DNA from 3 places in the Kocuria sp. GQ42 genome. Region 1 is predicted to be linked to each of the others. Evidence: riboswitches for the same ligand, from Rfam matches in the RefSeq annotation. Region 1 holds a riboswitch; each other region holds the start of a gene.

Region 1 (4,628 bases):
CGAGCTCGGCCTCGGTCAGTCCCTCGCCGAGATCCGGCAGGGTGAACGTCTTCACGGTCATGGTCAGTCCTCCCACTGCAGGTCGTCCACGGCGTCGAGGATGCGGTCGACGCTGGGCAGGTAGTGCTCCTCGAGCTTGGGCGCCGGGTACGGGATGTCGAACCCGGTCACGCGGCGCACGGGCGCGGCCAGGGAGTGGAAGCAGCGCTCCTGGACGCGGGCCACGATCTCGGCGGCCACGGACGCGAAGCCCGGCGCCTCGGCCACGACCACCACGCGTCCGGTCTTCCGCACCGACGCGGCGACCGTCTCGTCGTCGAACGGGACGATGCTGCGCAGGTCCACGACCTCGAGCGAGCGCCCCTCGGCGGCGGCGGCCGCGGCGGCCGCCACGGCGGTCGGCACGGACGGCCCGTAGGCCAGCAGCGTGGCGTCCTCGCCGGCGCGGGCGACGACGGCGCGGCCCTCCCGGCGCTCGGGCGCCCCGTTCTCGTAGCGGTCCCTCAGCTCGGCCAGGTCCACGGGGGCCTTGGACCAGTAGAGCTTCTTGGGCTCGAAGAACACGACGGGGTCGTCCGAGTCGATCGCCTCGCGCAGCATGAGGTAGGCGTCCTCGACCGTGGCGGGGGTGAACACCTTCAGGCCCGGGGTGTGGGCGTAGTAGGCCTCGGAGGAGTCGCAGTGGTGCTCCACGCCGCCGATGCCGCCGGCGTAGGGGATCCGGATGACGATCGGCAGGCGCACGGCGCCGCGGGTGCGGTTGTGCATCTTCGCGATGTGCGAGGCGACCTGCTCGAAGGCGGGGTAGGCGAAGGCGTCGAACTGCATCTCGACGACGGGGCGCATCCGGTTCATCGCCATGCCCACGGCCATGCCGGCGATCCCGGACTCGGCCAGCGGGGTGTCGAAGCACCGGGTGCGGCCGAAGCGCTTCGTCAGCCCGTCGGTGATGCGGAAGACGCCGCCGAGGGTGCCGACGTCCTCGCCGAAGACGACGACGGCGGGGTCGGCGGCCAGCGCGTCGGCCAGGGCGGTGTTGAGCGCGTGGGCGAAGGTGGCGGGCTTGACCGCCGGGGCCTCGCCGGCCGGGGCGGGGGCGTGCAGGGTGCTCACTGTCCGGTCTCCTCTCGGGCGAGCTCGGCGGCGAGGAACTGCTCCTGCTCGGCGAGCTGCGGGGTCTGCTCGGTGTAGACGTGGCGGAACAGCTCGAGCGGGTCGATCTCCACGTCGGCGTTCATGCCGTCGCGCAGGGCCGTGGCGACGTCCTCGGCGGCTGCGGCGATGCGCTGCTCCGCCGCGTCGTCGAGCACGCCCTCGGCGCCGAGGTAGGCGCGCATCCGGGTCACCGGGTCCTTGGCGATCCACTCCTGCACCTCGGCGTCGTCCCGGTAGCGGGTGGCGTCGTCGGCGTTGGTGTGCGCCTGCATGCGGTAGGTGTGCGCCTCCACGAGGAGGGGCTCTGACTCGGAGCGGGCCAGGTCCACGGCGCGCCGCAGGGTGGCGAGCAGCGCCACGAGGTCGTTGCCGTCCACGCGCTCGCCGGCCATGCCGTAGCCCACCGCCTTGTGGGCGAGGCTCGGGGCCGCGGACTGCTGGGACAGGGGCACGGAGATCGCGTAGCCGTTGTTCTGCACGAAGAACACGACCGGCAGCTTGAACACGGCCGCGAAGTTCAGGGCCTCGTGGAAGTCGCCCTCGCTGGTGGCGCCGTCCCCGCACATCGCCAGGACCACGGTGTCCTCGCCGCGCAGCTTGGCGGCGTGGGCCACGCCCACCGCGTGCAGCAGCTGGGTGGTGAGCGGGGTCGACTGGATGCCCACGCAGTGCTCGTACGGGTCGTAGCCGCTGTGCCACTCGCCGCGGAAGATCGCCATGACCTGCATCGGGTCCACGCCCTTGGTCATGACCGCCACGGTGTCCCGGTAGGTCGGGAACAGCCAGTCGCCCTCCTCGAGGCACAGGGCGGCCGCCACCTGGCAGGCCTCCTGGCCGTGGCTGGACGGGTAGACGGCCATCCGGCCCTGGCGGACCAGCGCGGAGTTCTGGTCGTTGACCCGCCGCCCGATCACCAGCTTCTCGTAGGCGCCCAGCAGGACGTCCGGGGCCGGCAGCGGGTACTCGTGGCCGGGGCCGGTGCCCTGCTCCTCGGGGGCGAGCAGCCGCCCGCTGGGGTCGACCATGCGGATCTCGCCGCGGGCCGGGAGCATGTACTGCTCCGGCGTGATGCCGAAGCTCTGGGAGGCCCGGAGGATCGGGTCCTCGGGGGTCTCGACGGTCTGGCTCATGGTGTCCCCTCGGTCGGTCCCCGGTGCGGCCGCGGTCCGGGGAGGGCAGGAAGGTGGTGCGGCTCTGTCTCCCCAGTATGGGAACCGGGCATGGTTCGTATCCACAGAGCGGGGAAAATGCAGAAGTCTGAGACAGACAGTGCACCGCACGTGGACGAAATGTTCTAGTGTGGCGTGGAGCACACGCATTCGTCCGACACGTTCCGGGCGCCGCGCCCGACCCGCCCCGAAGGAGCCCGCCGTGCCCTCGACCCCCGTGCCGCTGGACGAGACCGACCGGAAGATCCTCGCGGAGCTGTCCCGGGACGCGAGGCAGTCCGTGACGGCGATCGCCGCGGCCGTGCACGTCTCCCGCGCCCACGCCTACGCCCGGATCAACCGGCTCCGGGACGAGGGGGTGATCCTGCGCTTCAGCACCGTGATCGACCCGGTCCGGGCGGGCCTGCAGGCCTCCGCGTACGTGACGCTCAAGCTCCAGCAGAACACCTGGCGGGAGCTGTGCGCCCAGCTCCAGGCGATCCCCGCCGTGCACCACATCGCCCTGGTGGGCGGGAACTTCGACGTCATGCTCCTCGTGCGGGCCGTGGACACCGTGCACCTGCGGCAGGTGATCTTCGAGCACGTCCAGCAGCTGCCCGGCGTGGTGGACACCCAGACGTTCCTGATCTTCGAGGACATCGACACCCGGGCCTGACGCGAGGGCCCGCGCCGGGCCCGGCGCGCACGGCCGGCGTCACGAACCGTCACGGTCGTCATCTTCCGACGCGGAGGGACACCCACTACCTCTGCGCATAGTGTTGTTCCAGCTTCACGAGACGTGACCGCCAAGCTCCGACTTGGTCACGCACCAACCCCATGCTCATTGGGTGGTTCGGATGAGGAAGCGGCCTGCATCTTCCGCGGCGTGCCCACCGGGCCCGCGCGGATGACCGGTGCGGGTAAGAGCAAGGCACAGGAGCAGCGCCATGTCCATCCCCGTGACCGACCACGACCTCGCGACCCGGCAGATCCACGCCGGCACCCACGACCAGGTCACCCAGCGCACCCTAACGGTGCCGATCTACCAGACCGCGGCCTTCGAGTTCCCGGACTACGAGGCGGCCCGGCAGATGTTCGCCCAGACCCGGGCGGGCTTCACCTACACGCGCACCGGCAACCCCACGGTGGCCGTGCTCGAGCAGCGGATCAGCGACCTCGAGGGCGGCGCGGGCGCCGTGGCGACCGGCTCGGGCCAGTCCGCCGTGGCCGTGGCGCTGCTGGCCCTGCTCGGCCAGGGCGCCGGGAAGCACCTCGTGGCCTCCGAGAAGCTCTACGGGGGCACGGTGGACCTGCTCACCGACTCCTTCGCGGACTACGGCATCGAGGTCTCCTTCGTGGACCCCACCGCCCCGGGGGCGTGGGCCGCGGCCGTGCGCCCCGACACCCGCGCGTTCCTGCTCGAGTCCATCGGCAACCCGCTGGCCACCCTCCCGGACCTGCCCGGGATCGCCGACGTCGCCCGGGCCGCCGGGGTGCCCGTCGTCGTCGACAACACCCTCGCGTCCCCGGCCCTGTACCGGCCGCTGGAGAAGGGCGCGGACATCGTGGTGCACTCGGCCACCAAGTTCCTGGGCGGGCACGGCAACGCGCTCGCCGGGGCGGTCGTGGACGGCGGGACCTTCGACTGGTCCGCGCGGCCGGACAAGTGGCCGCAGTTCACCCAGGCCCGCGCCCGCTGGGGCGGGCTCAGCCTCGTCGACAAGTGCGCCGCCGCCAGCCCCTACCTGCACCTGGTCCGGGCGAAGTACGTGCACGACCTCGGCACCACGCTCTCCCCGTTCAACGCCAGCCAGATCCTGCAGGGCACCGAGACCCTCGACCTGCGCGTGGCCCGCCACACGGCCTCGGCGCTGGCGGTGGCCGAGTTCCTGGCCGGGCACCCCGCCGTCGCCCGGGTCCACCACCCCGGCGTGCCGGGGGACCCCGGCGCCGGCATCGCGGCCCGGGACTTCCCGCGCGGGACCGGCTCCGTGTTCTCCTTCGACCTCGCCGCCCCGGACGGCGCCGTGGGCCCGTTCATCGACGCGCTCCGGCTGTTCAAGCTGGTCGCCAACATCGGGGACACCCGCAGCCTCGTGGCCCACCCGGCGGCCATGACGCACTGCCGCCTGACCCCCGAGCAGCGCCGGGCCGGCGGGATCGCCGAGACCACGATCCGGCTCTCGATCGGCCTCGAGTCCCCCCAGGACCTCGTGGCCGACCTCGGCCAGGCCCTCGACACCGTCGTCACCGCCGTCCAGACCACCCGGAAGTGAGCCCCGCCATGACGTCCCCCACCGAGACCCGCACCCGCCACCGGGGCTT
Region 2 (4,628 bases), on a different contig from region 1:
GCCGTAGAGGTAGAAGTCGTACCACTCGATGGTGGTCCCGGCGAAGGCCGAGGCCAGGACGCGCTTCTTGCCGTGGACGATGCTGCTGCGGCCCGGGGCGGCCGTGGTCGTGGTGCTCATGCGTCAGGCTCCTGGGGTTCGGTCGGCGTCGGTCGTGGCGTCGGCCTTGGCATCAATCGCGGCGCCGGTCTTCGCGTCGCCGATGGCGTTCAGGCCCTCCGGCAGGGTGCCGTTGATGAGGTAGTCGCCGAGGGCGCGGGCGCGGAAGGCGATCGGGTTGTGGGTGGCCACGGTCTGGGCGTTGCGCCAGTGCCGGTCCAGGCCCTTGGCCGTGGACGTGGCGGAGGCGCCCACGGTGAGGAACAGGTCCTGGGCCGCGCCGAGCGCCAGCTCCGGCACGGTGACCTGGGCGTGCTCCACGGCGATCTCGGACTCGTGCAGCGCCGCCGGGAGGGTCCCGGTGAAGTCCGGCCGGTCGGCGCCGGCCGCTGCGGCGGCGGCGATCCCGGCGTCCAGGGCGCGGGCGGCGTGCAGGACGGTGGCCTCGGCGGTGAAGGCCTTGGCGGAGATCCGTCCGGTGGCCTCCTGGATCAGCGGGTCGTCGCGGAAGGGCAGGCCGAGCCCGGTGTTGAAGGTCCGGCGGCGTCCGGCGATGGTCTCCACCGCGTCCCTCCGGGCCGCCCGGGCGATGCCGGCCAGGACGGCCAGCAGCACGAGCTGGAAGAAGGCGGCCTCGTGGACGGCCTCCGCGCTGCCGGCGGTGCGGTCCAGCACGGCGTCGTCCGGGACGCTCACCCGGTCGAAGACCGCGGTGCCGGTGCCGGTGAGCTTCTGCCCGAAGCCGTCCCAGTCGTCCTCGAGCGTCACGCCCTCGGCGTCCGTGGCGACGACGGCGAAGCGGCGCCCGTCGCGGCCGTCCAGGGCGGCCGAGACACGGGTGTAGTCGCAGAAGACGGAACCGGTGGCGTAGAACTTCCGGCCGGTGAGCTCCCAACCCTCGGCGGTCCGGCTCAGCACGGTGTTCAGGGTGCCGAGCGCGTTGCCGCCCTTCTCCGTGGAGGCGTTGCCGACGGTGGCTCCGGCCAGCACCCGCGGGTACCAGACCTTCTGGAGCTCCCGGGGCAGGAAGCGCAGGGACTCCACGAAGCCGTGGTGGGAGCGGTAGAGGTGGGCGATGTTGGAGTCGGCCTCGGCCAGGTCGACCAGCAGCCGGGTGAAGACCTCGAGGCTGACCCCGGGGCCGCCGTGGGCCGCCGGGACGCGCAGGGCGCCGAACCCGGCCCGGTCCAGCCGGCCGACCTCCGCGTAGGGCAGCGAGCGCCGGAGGTCCCGGTCCAGGGCGCCGGCGGCGATCTCCGCGAACAGCGGCCGGAAGTGCTCCCGCAGCCCGGCGTAGTCCCCGGGCAGGCCGGCGGCGAGGTCGGTGCCGGCGCGGGGATGGGCGGTGGTCTCCTCGACCGTGCTCGGGGTCATGCGGTGGTCCTCTCGGTCGCACCGAGGATTGCCGGTCGGCCGGTCGCGCCGGGGGCGGGTCCGGTGGCGGCAGCGCAGGAGGCTGACGTCACGGACCGACTGCAGATCCGGGATCTCCATCGGTTCTGGCATGAGCACCCTGACCCCGGAGGAGGGCGGGTTGCTGCGGCGTCGTCGAGCCAGATCTCTCGGCCGCTCTGAATGGTGACGTCTGACATGGCACCAGACCACCGAGGTCCGGTGCCACCGGATGACGTCCGGACGTCATCGGAGGTCACGACGACGTCACAGACCGTCACCTCGGCCCGCCTGGTGTACAGGCCCGGCGCGGCACGCCCGCCACCCCGGACAGGAAAGAACAGGGCGGGGTCGCCGATCGGCTCAGTACACCGGCTGGTCCGGGTCCACCTGCGCCACCCAGGCGAGCACCCCGCCCTCCAGGTGGCGGACCCGCTCCTCCCGCCCGGCGTAGAAGGACCGCAGCGCGGCGAGCGCGGTCGCGGAGCGGGCGCCGGCCTTGCAGTGCAGCACGAGGTCCGCGCCGCGGGCTTCCGGGGGCAGGGCGTCCGCTCCGCGGTCCAGGATCTTCTGCAGCGGGACGGGCACGGCGCCGTCGATGGCCACGAGCTCCCGCTCCCAGTCCTCGCGCACGTCCACCAGGGCGAAGGACGCCTCCCCGCGCTCCCGGCGCTCGAGCAGCCGGGCCAGCTCGGCCGCCCCGACGGTCTCGGAGGGGTCCGCGCCGGGCAGCGCGCAGACCGCGGCGGGCTGGGCCACCGCGGTGACCGGGGCGGCGTCGGGGTCCGGGGTGAGACGCATCTCGCGCCAGGTCATCGCGAGCGCGTCGTGCAGCAGCACCCGCCCGAGCAGGGGCTCCCCGGTGCCGGTGACGAGCTTGACGGCCTCGGTGACCATGACCGCGCCGACGGTGGCGGGGAGCATGCCGAAGACCCCGCCTTCGGCGCAGCTGGGCACCTCGCCGTCCGGCGGGGCCTCGGGGTAGAGGTCCCGGTAGGTGGGCCCGTGCCCGGCCCAGAAGACGCTGACCTGCCCCTCGAAGCGCAGGATGGAGCCCCACACGCAGGGTGTGCCGGTCAGGGCTGCGGCGTCGCTGACCACGTAGCGGGTCGCGAAGTTGTCGGCGCCGTCCAGGACCAGGTCGTACCGGCCGATGATGTCCACGGCGTTGTCCGCGTCCAGCCGGACGGGGTGGGTGCGGACCTCCACCAGCGGGTTGAGCGCGGTGACGGCCTCGGCGGCGGAGACGGCCTTGGGGCGGCCGACGTCGGCGGTCGTGTGCACCACCTGTCGCTGCAGGTTGGAGAGCGCCACCACGTCGTCGTCGACGATCCCGAGGGTCCCGACCCCCGTCGCGGCGAGGTACTGCAGGGCCGGGGACCCGAGCCCCCCGGCGCCGACGACGAGCACGCGGGCGTTCCGCAGCCGCCGCTGGCCGAGGGTCCCGATCCCGGGCAGGGTCAGGTGCCGGGCGTAGCGCTCGAGCTCCTCGCGGGTCAGTTCGGGGCCGGGCTCCACGAGCGGGGGCAGCGGGCTCACGGCCGCTCCCCCACGGGCGCCCAGTCCCCGCGCGGCACGTCCGCCGGGCCGGCTGAGGGGCCGGCGGCCGGCCCGGCGGCCGGCCTGGCACCGGCGGCGTCCGTGTCGATCCGCCCGGCCGCCGGCGAGGACGCCTGGGCGTGGCGGCGGGCCGGGATGCGCCCGGCTCCGGCGGCGAGCCGGCCGGCGAGCACGGCGTGGCGCATGGCGGTGGCCATCGCCACCGGGTCCTGGGCGCGGGTGACCGCGCTGGCCAGCAGCACGGCGTCGCAGCCCAGCTCCATGGCCAGGGCGGCCTCGGAGGCGGTGCCGATCCCGGCGTCGAGCACCACGGGTACGGACGCCCGGGAGGCGATGAGCTCGATGTTGTGCGGGTTGAGGATGCCCAGCCCGGTGCCGATGGGGGCGCCCAGGGGCATCACCGCGGCCGCGCCCAGGTCCTCGAGGCGGCGCGCGACGGCCGGGTCGTCGGAGGTGTAGGCGAAGACCTTGAAGCCGCGGGCCACGAGCTGCTCGGTGGCGTCGAGGAGCTCCACCACGTCGGGCAGCAGCGTGTCCTCGTCCGCGATGACCTCGAGCTTGACCCAGTCGGTCTCGAGGGCCTCCCGGCCGAGCTCGGCGGTCAGCAGCGCGTCCCGGGCGGTGTAGCACCCGGCGGTGTTGGGCAGGATCCGGATGTCGTTGCGCTCGAGCAGCGCGAAGAGGGAGTCGCCCTGGCCGGGGGCGTAGCGGCGCAGGGCCACGGTGGTCAGCTCGGTGCCGGAGGCCAGCAGCGCCTGCTCCAGGGTGTGCAGCGAGCTCAGGCCGCCGGTGCCCATGATCAGCCGGGAGCTCAGCTCGATGCCGTCGAGCACGAGGGGGTCGGGGTGCGGGGCGGTCACGTCAGCCTCCCTGGACGGCGGTGATGATCTCGATGGACTGGCCCTCCGCCACGGGGGTCCGCCGCCAGCGGCTGCGGGGCACGACCGCGGCGTCCACGGCCACGGCCACGCCGAGGCGCCCGCCGTCCAGCGGGGCGCCGTCGGGGCCCAGGGCCCGGCCGACGGTCTCGGCGACGAGGTCGACGACGGTCGCCTCCGCCGCCACGCGGTGCGGGCGGCCGTTGAGGGTGATGGCGGTCATCGGGTGCTCCTGCTCCGGGGCCCGGGCCCGGCGGCGGCCGGCGCGGGATCCTCTGGACGGGCCTCGACGGGGCGGTCGAAGCGGTGCGGGTCGGTGGTGGCGAGGTGCTCGGCGTCGGCGGCCAGGTCGGCTCCGGTCCCGCCGGTCACCAGCTGCGCGGCGAGCCGGGCGGCCAGCGGGGCGAGCAGGACGCCGTGGCGGAAGTAGCCGGTGGAGACCACGAGCCCCGGCACCGGCGAGCCGTCCGGGTCGCGGACCCGGCCGAGGTACGGGATGTCGTCCGGGGTGCCGGGCCGGGCGCGGGCCAGCACCTCGACCAGCTCGAGGTCGGCGACGCCGGGCACGAGCGCCTGGGCATCGCGCAGCAGCCGGAACACGCCGCCGGCGCTGGGACCGGACAGGTCGTCCTCGCGGGAGGTCGCCCCGATCACCACGGTCCCGTCGGCGCGGGGCACCAAGTAGACGGGCACCCCGTG
Region 3 (4,628 bases), on a different contig from region 1:
CCGCGTTGTCACCGCTGCAGGCCTCGTCGGCCACGGCCTTCACGGGCACCACGGCACCGCGCCGGTGCTGCCCGTCCGTGGTCACGAGGACCTTGGCGCCGGTGTCCTCGACGCGGAAGCGCAGCGCCTCGGCGGAGAACCCGCCGAAGACCAGGGAGTGCACCGCGCCGATGCGGGCGCAGGCCAGCGTGATGATGACGGTCTCCGGGATGACGGGGAGGTAGATCACCACCCGGTCGCCCTGCTCCACGCCCAGGGCGAGCAGGGCGTTGGCGGCGCGGGAGACCTCCCGCTGCAGGTCGGCGTAGGTGTAGACCAGCCGGTCCCCGGGCTCCCCCTCGAAGTACAGGGCCACGTGGGCGCCGCGGCCGGCCTCGACGTGGCGGTCCACGCAGTTGTGGGCCACGTTGAGCCTGCCGCCCTCGAACCACGCGATCTCCGGGACCGACCAGGTGGGGCCGCCCTGCTCGTCCGTCCCGAGCCGCCGCGGGGCCTCGAAGCGGTGCGCGGTGGTCCACGGCCGCGCCCAGTCGAGGCGCGACGCCTGCGCCTCCCAGAAGGCGATCCGGGCCTCGTCCGAGACCAGGGCGGGATTGGGGGTGGGGGAGGAGGGGTCGCTCCAGCTGAAGCTCACGGTGCTGCTGTCCTTTCCGGCCGGCACGGACGACGGTTCCACTGTGCCAGGCGCACGTGTCAGGCCCATTTCTTGGCGGCCCACTTCTCGAAGACCCCCAGCAGCGCGTCCGTCGCCTTGCCGAGCACCGCGAGCAGCACGATGGCGAGGAGCAGGCGGTCGGTGCGGCCGTTGTTCTGCGAGTCGGTGAGCAGCCAGCCCAGGCCCATGGAGGCGCCCAGCAGCTCGGCGGCCACGAGGAACAGCCACGCCTGGGCCAGGGCCAGTCGCAGCCCCGAGATGACCGACGGCATGACGGCCGGCAGCTGCACCGTGGTGAGCAGGCGCAGCCCGTGCAGCCCGAACGCCCGCGCCGCCTCGATGAGGTTGCGGTCCACGTGCTGCAGGGCCGCGGAGACGGTGGTGTAGACCGGGAAGAACGCGCCGATGGCCACCAGCGTGACCTTGGAGTCCTCGCCGAGGCCGATCCACAGCAGCAGCAGCGGCACCCACGCCAGGGACGGCACCGCGCGGAACGCCCCGATCGTGGGGCCCACCAGCGTGGAACCCCAGCGGGAGAGGCCGATGAAGGACCCGGCCACGAGGCCGAGCCCGGCGCCGATCAGGAAGCCGATCAGCACGCGCTGGGTCGAGATGCCCACGTGGGTCCAGAGGTCCCCGCCGGCCAGCAGGCCGATCCCGGCCTCGAGCACCGCGAGCGGGGCCGGCAGCTGAACGGCGCTGAAGACCCCGGCGGTGGAGAGCACGTGCCACAGCACCAGCAGCGCGGCGGGCAGCAGCAGGCCCAGCCCGGTGCGCAGCAGCGGCCGCCGCCGGGGGGCCGCGGCGGGGGCATCCTCGAGACGCTGCGCCTCCTCGGCGGGGGTCAGGGGCTGCGTCACTGCCCGTCCCCGACCAGCTCGGCCGCGCGGGAGGCGTCGGCGTTCTCGGCGTAGGAGCTCTCCACGATGCTCCCGAGCGCCTCGTCGATCTGCTCCTGGTCGGCCACGTCGTCGGACTCCACGAAGATCGGCCCGACCTTCTCGAGGACCGCCAGCTGCTCGTCGCCCGGCACGTGGTCGATGTCCAGGTTGGTGCGCTCGAGCACCTTCTCGGCCACGGACAGCTCGATCCCGGCCGCCTCGGCGAGCAGCTGCGCGGTCTCCTCCGTGTTCTCCTGCGCCCACTGCCGGGCGTAGGCGTAGACGTCCACCACGGTCTGGGCGGCCTCGGGCTGCTCCTCGAGGAAGCTCTCGTGGGCGTTGAGGAAGCCGTAGGTGTTGAAGTCGACGTTGCGGTAGAACAGCTCCGCGCCGTTCTCCTCCGCGGCGGCCATGATCGGGTCGAGCCCGGACCAGGCGTCCACCTGGCCGTTCTCCAGGGCGGCGCGGCCGTCGGCGTGCTGCAGGTTCTGGATCGTGACGTCCCCGGCGTCCACCCCGGCCTCGTCGAGGGCCTGGAGCAGGAAGAAGTACGGGTCGGTGCCCTTGGTCGCGGCCACGGTGCGGCCCTCGAGGTCCGCGACCTCCTGCACGTCGCTGCCGGCGGTGGTGACCAGGGCGGACCACTCCGGCTGCGAGTAGAGGTCGATCACCTGGATCGGGGTGCCGTTGCTGCGGGCCAGCAGCGCCGCGGAGCCCGCGGTGGAGCCGACGTCCACCGCCTCCGCGCGCAGCGCCTCGTTGGCCTTGTTCGACCCGGCGGACTGCACCCACTCCACCTCGATGCCCTCCTCGGCGAACGCGGTCTCGAGCCAACCCTTCTCCTTGATCACCACGGAGAGCGGGTTGTAGGTGGCCCAGTCCACGCGGACGGTGCCGTCCCCGGCGGCCTCCGTGGGCGGCTCGCCGGAGCCCTCGCCGGCCATGCACCCGGTCAGGCCGAGGGTCAGGACGGCGGCGAGTGCGGGGACGGTGCGGACGGAGCGCTGGGGCAGGGGCATGGCGGAGCCTTTCGTGGTGGACGGACGGTGCCGGGCGGCGCGGGCGGGTGCCGCCGCTGGTCCGGGGAGGGGAGTCGGGGTGGGGGCGAACCGCGTCAGCGGGTCGCGGGGTGGTGGGTGTCGACGCCGAGGTGGCCGAGGAGCTGCATGCGCAGCTCGGCGAGGACCTCGGAGGCCCGGTCCCGGGGGCGCTCGCCGGGCACGGCGAGGATCGTGCTGATCGAGGCGGGGGCGGTGGGCCCGGTCCGGCCCAGGACCACGATCCGGTCCGCGAGCTGCAGCGCCTCGTCGACGTCGTGGGTGACGAGCAGGACGGTGGTGGGCTGGGCCGAGTGGATCGTGAGCAGCAGGTCCTGCATCTTCAGGCGGGTCAGGGCGTCGAGCGCGCCGAAGGGCTCGTCGAGCAGCAGGACCCCGGGATTGCGGGCCAGGGCCCGGGCCAGGGACGCGCGCTGTGCCATGCCGCCGGAGATCGCGCGGGGACGGTGGCCGGCGTGCGCGGTGAGCCCCACCAGGCGCAGCAGGTCGTCGATCACGGCGTCCCCCTCGTCCCGGGGGATTCCGCGGGGCAGGCCCAGACGGACGTTCTCGCGCACCGAGCGCCACGGCAGCAGGCGGGGCTCCTGGAAGGCGACCGCGCAGCGCGGGTCGATGCCGGACACGGGGGTGCCGTCGATGAGCACCCGTCCGGCCGAGGCGGTGTCGAGCCCCGCCGCGGCCCGCAGGAGCGTGGACTTGCCGCACCCCGAGGGCCCCAGGATCGCCAGGACCTCGCCGGGCCGGGCCGTGACGTCGACGTCCTGCAGGACGTGGTGGGTCTCGCGGCCGGACGGGAAGGCCTTGCCGACGTGCTCGAAGGCCACGGAGAAGGCGCGCTTCGCGGTGCCCGGTGCGGTGGCCGGCGCAGAGCCCAGCAGGGAAGTGCTCATGATCAACTCCATCGGTCCTGGCATTAGCACCTCGCACGGAGGATCAGACGGATCCGTGCCGGTTGCTGCGACGTCGACGAGCCAGGTCTCTCAGCCGCTCCGGATGGTTACACCACCAATTGAACGTCCTCGGCGTGTTTCCTGGCAAATCCGTCGCATCCGTGGTGATCGCGACACATCGCTGGCACGGGAGCCCTCCGTGCCCCACCATGGACCCATGACGAGCCGCAGACCCCCGGCCCGGGCGGACTTGGTGCGCGACGCCTGCACGGCGTTCGGCGCGGTCCTCGACGGGCTCGGCGACGGCGACTCCTGGGCCGCCACGGGCTGCCCGGGGTGGTCGGTCCGGGACCTCACCCACCACTGCGCGATGGACGCCCTGCGCGGGCTGGTCGCCCTGCACACGCCCACCACCGCCCGCCCCGACCGGGACGCCGCGACCTACTGGACCGACTGGGGCGGCGATCCCGCAGGGGCCGCCGAGGCCAGGCGCCACACCCGCGTGGCCGCGTCCATGGTCCTCGACTGGGAGCCGTTGCGCGCCCTCCACCGCGAGACCACCCGGGCGCTCGTGCACGCGGCGCAGCACTGCGGCGACGGCGCGGTCCGCACCCAGGGGCACGTGCTGCGCGTCGAGGACCTGCTGAGCACCCTCGCGGTGGAGGCCACGGTGCACCACCTGGACCTGATCCAGCACCTGGACGGCTCCCCGGGTCCCGCCGTGGACGGGCTCGCCGAGGTCCGCCGGGTCCTCACCGACCTGTGGGAGCGGGAACCGCTCGAGCACTGGAGCGACGAGCACTTCGCCCGCGTGGGCACCGGCCGGGCGGAGCTGACCGCCCAGGAGCGTGCGGAGCTGGGCGCGCACGCGGACCTCCTGCCGCTCTTCTCCTGACCCTCCTTTCCCCCCCGCGAGGTCGCCGACACGTGCAACTTCGCGGAGGAAGAAGGAGGGGGGACGGGTTCCGTGCCAGGCTGGGGGCATGAGCCGCAACGACCCCGCCGTCATCGACCGCCTCATGACCCGGCCCGGCCGGTGGGCCGTGGTGGGGCTGACCGGCAACACGGCCCGTCCGGCGCACTCGGTGGCGAAGCGGATCCGGGACGACCTCGGCATGACGATCGTCCCGGTCAACCCGAAGGG

The links. A riboswitch is a leader RNA that binds a small molecule or an ion and turns the genes downstream of it on or off. The one in region 1 is predicted to bind S-adenosylmethionine.
Region 2: it holds a riboswitch for S-adenosylmethionine, as region 1 does, so the genes downstream of both, AC6CH6_RS12785 (acyl-CoA dehydrogenase family protein) here and AC6CH6_RS16425 (O-acetylhomoserine aminocarboxypropyltransferase/cysteine synthase family protein) in region 1, are expected to answer to the same signal.
Region 3: it holds a riboswitch for S-adenosylmethionine, as region 1 does, so the genes downstream of both, AC6CH6_RS15235 (ABC transporter ATP-binding protein) here and AC6CH6_RS16425 (O-acetylhomoserine aminocarboxypropyltransferase/cysteine synthase family protein) in region 1, are expected to answer to the same signal.

Annotation. Positions count from the first base shown of each region.
Region 1 is NZ_JCAXEN010000008.1:217,426-222,053, forward strand. It holds gene AC6CH6_RS16405 (dihydrolipoamide acetyltransferase family protein) at 1-61, opposite strand, end outside; gene AC6CH6_RS16410 (alpha-ketoacid dehydrogenase subunit beta) at 64-1,113, opposite strand; gene AC6CH6_RS16415 (thiamine pyrophosphate-dependent enzyme) at 1,110-2,285, opposite strand; gene AC6CH6_RS16420 (Lrp/AsnC family transcriptional regulator) at 2,527-2,979, shown strand; SAM riboswitch class IV at 3,092-3,213, shown strand; gene AC6CH6_RS16425 (O-acetylhomoserine aminocarboxypropyltransferase/cysteine synthase family protein) at 3,251-4,579, shown strand; gene AC6CH6_RS16430 (cystathionine gamma-synthase) at 4,588-4,628, shown strand, end outside.
Region 2 is NZ_JCAXEN010000006.1:14,933-19,560, reverse strand. It holds gene AC6CH6_RS12790 (MFS transporter) at 1-120, opposite strand, end outside; gene AC6CH6_RS12785 (acyl-CoA dehydrogenase family protein) at 124-1,473, opposite strand; SAM riboswitch class I at 1,587-1,681, opposite strand; gene moeB (molybdopterin-synthase adenylyltransferase MoeB) at 1,855-3,030, opposite strand; gene AC6CH6_RS12775 (thiazole synthase) at 3,027-3,911, opposite strand; gene thiS (sulfur carrier protein ThiS) at 3,913-4,152, opposite strand; gene AC6CH6_RS12765 (FAD-dependent oxidoreductase) at 4,149-4,628, opposite strand, start outside.
Region 3 is NZ_JCAXEN010000007.1:232,546-237,173, reverse strand. It holds gene AC6CH6_RS15250 (AMP-binding protein) at 1-634, opposite strand, end outside; gene AC6CH6_RS15245 (ABC transporter permease) at 694-1,515, opposite strand; gene AC6CH6_RS15240 (aliphatic sulfonate ABC transporter substrate-binding protein) at 1,512-2,555, opposite strand; gene AC6CH6_RS15235 (ABC transporter ATP-binding protein) at 2,651-3,484, opposite strand; SAM riboswitch class I at 3,490-3,594, opposite strand; gene AC6CH6_RS15230 (maleylpyruvate isomerase N-terminal domain-containing protein) at 3,702-4,379, shown strand; gene AC6CH6_RS15225 (CoA-binding protein) at 4,468-4,628, shown strand, end outside.